3 regions of the Citrobacter tructae genome follow, and region 3 is predicted to be linked to each of the others. Evidence: predicted binding sites of a transcription regulator. Region 3 holds the regulator's gene; each other region holds the start of a gene.
The links. The regulator sigma-54, encoded in region 3, starts transcription at its own class of promoters, with help from an activator protein. The targets are predictions, from matches to a motif close to GTTGGCACANNTTTCGCTNT.

Region 1 (2,273 bases), 1.4 Mb from region 3:
TTCAGGTCGCCTTTGCTGTCCCAGGCTTTTTTGCCCATCACCGTTTCCACCGGATTCGCCTTCAGCCAGGCGCTGGCTTTAGCTGAGTCGGTGCCGCCAGTGGCTTTAAATGCCGCGGCGATTGCCTGAATAGAGGCGTAGGAGTAGAGGGTGTAACCTTCCGGTTCAAACTTGTTACTACGGAATTTCTCGATGACCGCTTTACCGTCTGCGATCAGACGCGGATCTTTACCGAAGGTCATGTAAATACCGTTGGTGTACTGCGGGCCACCGGCGGCAGTCACCATCTCTTCGTTGACGATACAGTCGCCGGAGAAGAATTTGGCTTGTACGCCCTGCTCACGCATCTGGCGCACCAGCGGGCCCGCTTCCGGGTGGCAACCGCCGAAGAACACCACGTCCGGCTTCTGAGCGCCAATTTTGGTCACCAGCGCGTTAAAGTCTTTTTCACCGCGCGACAGCCCTTCATACATCACATCTTTCACTCCGCGCTTGGCCAGCGCAGCACGTGTCGCATCCGCCAGCCCCTGGCCGTAGGTATCTTTATCGTGAATAATCACCACTCGCTTGGCTTTCAGTTTATCGATGATGAAATTACTGGCGACATCCCCTTGTTGATCGTCACGGCCACACATACGGAACATGTCATTCATGCCGCGCTCGGTGATCAGCGGGTTAGTCGAACCAGGGGTAATAGCGATGATCCCCGCATCGCTGTAAACCTCTGAGGCTGGCATCGTAGAAGAAGAACAGAAGTGGCCAACAACAGCCTTCACTTTGTCCTGATCGACCAGTCGGTTTGCGACCGACACAGCCTGTTTCGGTTCACAGGCGTCATCGCCCTGCACCAGCTTGATTTTTTCGCCGTTGATCCCACCGGCAGCATTGATATCTTCCGCGGCCTGCGTCGCGCCGTGCCAGTACTGATCGCCGTAGGTAGCGTTTGGCCCGGTAAATGGCCCGGCTACGCCAATCACGATATCAGCCTGTGCGGGAAGCGCCGCCACCAGACAACCAGCCAACACAAGAGAAAGCGGACTTTTCATTAATTTCAGCGACATTATTATCTACCTTAGCAAAGAGGTTTATGCATAGCGGTGTGAAGCCGAACTATTGGCACGTTCACCAAACAAACGACATCCTGACAATATCCTGCTGATAACGGCGAGGTTTCCTTACGCTTTTCAGGCCAAATCATTAAGCAAAAGGGTTGCCAACTTTGCGCGCCATTGCGTAGATTTCGACAATTTTGAGTATAGAGCGCCGTTTTACGGCTTCCGGCGCAATGACGTGAAATTACGGAGGGGATCACATCTCGTTAACAATAAAGTACATAAATAATGCAATAGTCACGCTTTGCGTATTTTTGCTGCAAAATGTACGGGTTATGGTAGCTGATGGTGCAATTTGGTTTCGCCAACGGATGTTTTGCGGCAACAGTGGTAAGCCTTCCTTATAGCCCCCTGCCTGTCACAACGCCCCGTTCCTTGTCACATCACACCGTTGCTTAAAGTTGTGTAAATGTAAATCGTTTAAACTTTGCCATTATTGTAAGTGCTAGTGATTATCATTTATTGTACGCGAGCCAAAAGAACGAGCGCCTGCTCGGGTCACTGTACGTTCCAATTACTCTGGGATATAAACGATGAATGCTCTGCCTCGCACCGGACTGCGCCGTATCACGCTTGCATCTGCCATGATCCTTTCCGTCAGCCTGCCGGCTTTCGCGCAAGATGCGTTAACGCTTTATACCACCCGTGAACCGGGTTTGATCCAACCCCTGCTCGATAGCTGGACAAAAACCAGCGGTATAAAAGTGAGCACGGTGTATATCAAGGATGGCATGCTTGAGCGTGTGAAAGCGGAAGGTAAAAACTCCCCGGCCGACCTGTTAATGACCGTCGATGCCGGTAATCTCATCGATTTAGTCGAAGCGGGCGTGACGCAACCGGTACAGTCCGAAGCACTCAAAGCCGCCATTCCGGCCAATCTACGCGGTGCAGATAACCAGTGGTTTGCGCTTTCCATGCGCGCACGTGTGCTCTACGCCGAAAAATCATTGCCTATCGATAACTGGCATTATGAGCAGCTCGCCAGCCCCGAGTACAAAGGCAAAGTCTGTATCCGTTCTGGACAGCATCCGTATAACACCGCGTTAATTGCTGCCATGATTGCCCACCACGGTGAAGCCAAAACAGAAGAATGGCTGCGCGGCGTGAAAGCTAACCTGGCGCGTAAAGCAACCGGCGGCGATCGTGACGTTGCCCGCGATA
Region 2 (2,273 bases), 500 kb from region 3:
CAGCTACCGACCAGCGTCAGGTCGACGTCGCGCTGAATACCGCAAACGTCGACTTTGGCCTGGTTGCCATCAATGGTGCGGATTTGACCCGGAACACCTATGCACATCGCTGCGTCTCCAGCCAGGATATCCATTGATCCATGCCTTCACCGCTGGTGGCGGAAATCAGGATGATTTCAATTTCTGGATTCACTTCCCGGGCGCTGGCGATGCACTTTTCAACGTCAAAATTGAGGTACGGCAGCAGGTCGACTTTGTTGAGCAGCATCAGCGATGCGGCAGCAAACATATGCGGGTATTTCAGCGGCTTGTCTTCGCCTTCGGTGACCGAAAGCACCGCTACTTTATGGCGTTCGCCAAGATCGAAGCTCGCCGGGCACACCAGGTTACCGACGTTCTCGATAAACAAAATACCGTTGTCATCAAGCGGTAAACGCGGCGCGGCATCGGCAATCATTTGTGCATCAAGATGGCAGCCTTTACCCGTGTTCACCTGGATGGCGGGGGTGCCTGTGGCGCGAATACGGGCGGCATCGTTCACCGTCTGCTGGTCGCCTTCGATCACCGCACATGGCACGCTGCCTTTCAGCTTCATCAGCGTTTCGGTCAACAGCGTCGTTTTACCAGAGCCTGGGCTGGAGACGAGATTCAGTACCAGATGCTGACGGGCGGCGAAGCGGGCGCGGTTGCGCTCGGCCAGACGGTTGTTTTTGTCCAGCACGTCAATTTCCACTTCCAGCATACGGCGCTGGCTCATGCCAGGCGCGTGGGTACCTGCTTCGCCATGACCGTAGTGTAAATCGCCTTCTTCAGTTTGGCTTGGGGTGAAATTGGAGGTCTTTACACCGGTAATATTCAGCGCCGGACGAGCAGCCGGGGCAAATGGCGCGCTGCGAAACGCCGAGTGGGGGTTATGTTCATCACCCTCTATATAAAGGTTGCCTTCAGCGCAACCACATGTCGTACACATCGCTCACTCCTGATCTTTTTTTACTTACAGTAAATCTGTTGCCGGATGGCCAAGTCGCCATCCGGCATCTATTAATCTTCAGCATCGCCTATTTCAATTCGTCGAATCTGCAGACCGTCATCGGCCACGATTCTCAGCATATCGCTATGACATTGCGGACAACGGCGCACACGCTGCGTCAGCAATGTGACGTACTGCTGGCAAGTTTCACACCAACATTCGGCTTCTTGTTCTTCGAGGTGGAGTTTACAACCTTCTGCAAGGGTGCCACGGCATACCAGATCAAAACAAAAGGCGAGAGCGCTGGTTTCTACGCAAGAAAATGCGCCAATTTTGAGCCAGACCCCAGTTACCCGTTTTGCACCGTGTTGTGTGGCCTGTTGTTCAATCAATTCCAGTGCCCGTTGGCAGAGGGTTATTTCGTGCATATCGCCTCCCATGTTGTTGCCGTTATAAAAGCAAAAAACATGCCAGATTGAATTTTTTCACCCGTGACAATGACGACGATGACGAAATGACATGTCGTCACGACTGTTTGATTTTGTATCTTAATGAAATTAAAGGCATTTAATGTTGGCATGAAACGTGCTTAAAGCTGACAGTCTCTGCTAAACGGGTAACCTGACATGACTATTTGGGAAATAAGCGAAAAAGCCGATTACATCGCTGAACGGCACCGTCGCCTACAGGACCAGTGGCGTATTTATTGCAACTCGCTGGTACAGGGAATCACCCTGTCGAAAGCGCGTTTGCATCATGCGATGAGCTGCGCGCCGGACAAAGATCTGTGCTTTGTCCTGTTTGAACACTTCGTTATCTACGTCACGCTGGCGGACGGCTTTAACAGCCATACCATCGAGTACTACGTTGAAACGAAAGACGGTGAAGATAAGCAGTTGATTGCACAGGCACAACTGTCCCTCGACGGCAAAGTCGATGAGCGTATCAGCAACCGCGATCGTGAACAGGTGCTGGAGCACTATCTCGAAAAAATCGCCAGCGTCTACGACAGCCTGTACACCGCGGTTGAAAACAATATGCCAGTGAATTTAAGCCAACTGGTAGAAGGACATAGCCCGGTTTGAACCTCGGGTGTGCCCACTTGAGTCATGATGCGGTGCGTATGCTGCGTCACGACGGTTTAGGGAATGGGCATGTCGAAAAATGTCGAAAATGACATTTGATAGACATGTTTTCGTCAAAAATGACTATCACCTGAGGAATGCCTGGTGAATCGTTTTGTAATTGCTGACTCCACTCTTTGCATCGGCTGCCACACGTGTGAAGCCGCCTGCTCAGAGAC
Region 3 (2,273 bases):
ACCTGCCGCAGGAAGCCTCTATTTTTCGTCGTCTGAGCGTATTTGATAACCTGATGGCGGTACTGCAAATTCGTGACGATCTTACCAGCGAGCAGCGCGAAGATCGCGCCAACGAACTGATGGAAGAGTTCCATATCGAACACCTGCGCGACAGCCTGGGACAGTCACTGTCCGGGGGTGAACGACGCCGTGTGGAAATCGCCCGCGCGCTGGCCGCAAATCCGAAATTTATCCTGCTGGATGAACCGTTTGCGGGTGTTGATCCCATCTCCGTTATTGATATCAAACGCATCATTGAACACCTGCGCGACAGTGGGCTGGGCGTACTGATTACCGACCACAACGTTCGCGAAACGCTGGCGGTCTGTGAGCGAGCCTACATCGTGAGTCAGGGACACCTGATCGCACACGGCACACCAACAGAAATACTGCAAGACGAGCACGTTAAACGCGTATACCTTGGGGAAGACTTCAGACTCTGATAGGGTAGAAGACGTCACGTTACTGCAGGAGAAAACAACTCTGAACATGAAGCAAGGTTTGCAACTTAGGCTTAGCCAACAACTGGCGATGACGCCGCAGCTACAACAGGCTATCCGTCTGTTGCAGTTGTCCACGCTGGAACTTCAGCAAGAACTTCAGCAAGCGCTGGAAAGTAACCCACTGCTCGAGCAAACCGATCTTCACGACGAAATTGATACCCAGGAAAAACAGGACAGCGATTCCCTCGACACCGCAGATGCGCTCGAACAAAAAGAGATGCCGGAAGAGCTGCCGCTTGATGCCAGTTGGGATGAGATTTACACCGCAGGCACGCCGTCCGGCACCAGCGGGGATTACATCGATGACGAACTGCCTGTGTATCAGGGTGAGACCACGCAGTCACTGCAGGATTACCTGATGTGGCAAGTAGGATTAACCCCGTTCTCTGATACCGATCGCGCCATTGCCACGTCAATTGTTGATGCGGTTGATGAAACCGGGTATCTCACCGTTTCTCTGGACGATATTCTCGAAAGCATGGGCGATGACGACATCGGGATGGATGAAATCGAAGCCGTGCTTAAACGCGTTCAACGTTTTGATCCCGTTGGCGTCGCGGCAAAAGATCTCCGCGATTGCTTACTGATCCAATTGTCGCAGTTTGACAAAACTACCCCGTGGCTGGCAGAAGCAAGACTTATCATCAGCGATCACCTCGATCTGTTAGCCAATCATGATTTCCGCTCGCTGATGCGCGTGACCCGGTTAAAAGAAGATGTTCTGAAAGAGGCCGTCAATCTGATCCAGTCGCTGGATCCGAGACCCGGACAGTCGATCCAAACCGGTGAGCCGGAATACGTGATCCCGGATGTACTGGTGCGCAAGCATAACGATCGTTGGGTCGTCGAACTGAACAGTGACAGCATTCCACGCTTACAGATTAATCAGCACTATGCCGCCATGTGCAATGGTGCGCGCAACGATGCCGACAGTCAGTTTATTCGGACAAATTTACAGGATGCGAAGTGGCTGATTAAAAGTCTGGAAAGCCGCAACGACACGCTGTTGCGCGTCAGTCGCTGTATCGTTGAGCAGCAGCAGGCCTTCTTTGAGCAAGGCGAAGAATTTATGAAACCGATGGTGCTGGCGGATATCGCCCAAGCCGTCGAAATGCACGAATCGACCATTTCCCGAGTGACCACGCAAAAGTATCTGCACAGTCCACGCGGCATTTTTGAACTCAAGTATTTCTTTTCCAGCCACGTCAACACTGAAGGCGGAGGCGAAGCCTCATCCACGGCGATACGCGCGCTGGTGAAGAAATTAATTGCTGCGGAGAACCCTGCGAAACCGCTGAGTGACAGCAAGTTAACCTCTATGCTGTCAGAACAGGGTATCATGGTGGCGCGCCGCACCGTTGCGAAGTACCGAGAGTCTTTATCCATTCCGCCGTCTAACCAGCGCAAACAGCTGGTCTGACCCAACCGATAAGGAAGACACTATGCAGCTCAACATCACTGGAAACAACGTCGAAATCACTGAAGCCCTGCGCGACTTTGTAAACACAAAGTTCGCCAAACTTGAGCAATATTTCGACCGGATTAATCAGGTCTATATTGTGTTGAAAGTGGAGAAGGTGACACACATCTCGGATGCAACACTGCATGTAAACGGTGGCGAAATTCATGCCAGCGCGGAAGGTCAGGATATGTACGCCGCCATTGACGGTTTAATTGATAAACTGGCTCGGCAGTTAACAAAACATAAAGATAAACTGAAACAGCACTAAC

Region 1: E4Z61_RS03000 (branched-chain amino acid ABC transporter substrate-binding protein) is a predicted target of sigma-54. The motif match lies at 1,199-1,218, and genes of this name have one in related genera.
Region 2: hypA (hydrogenase maturation nickel metallochaperone HypA) is a predicted target of sigma-54. The motif match lies at 1,426-1,445, and genes of this name have one in related genera.

What each region holds. Positions count from the first base shown of each region.
Region 1 covers NZ_CP038469.1:508,154-510,426, reverse strand. The annotation lists gene E4Z61_RS03000 (branched-chain amino acid ABC transporter substrate-binding protein) at 1-1,061, opposite strand, end outside; gene E4Z61_RS02995 (extracellular solute-binding protein) at 1,646-2,273, shown strand, end outside.
Region 2 covers NZ_CP038469.1:4,429,304-4,431,576, forward strand. The annotation lists gene hypC (hydrogenase 3 maturation protein HypC) at 1-107, opposite strand, end outside; gene hypB (hydrogenase nickel incorporation protein HypB) at 98-970, opposite strand; gene hypA (hydrogenase maturation nickel metallochaperone HypA) at 1,042-1,398, opposite strand; gene hycA (formate hydrogenlyase regulator HycA) at 1,597-2,055, shown strand; gene hycB (formate hydrogenlyase subunit HycB) at 2,200-2,273, shown strand, end outside.
Region 3 covers NZ_CP038469.1:3,927,403-3,929,675, reverse strand. The annotation lists gene lptB (LPS export ABC transporter ATP-binding protein) at 1-482, shown strand, start outside; gene rpoN (RNA polymerase factor sigma-54) at 529-1,962, shown strand; gene hpf (ribosome hibernation promoting factor) at 1,985-2,272, shown strand.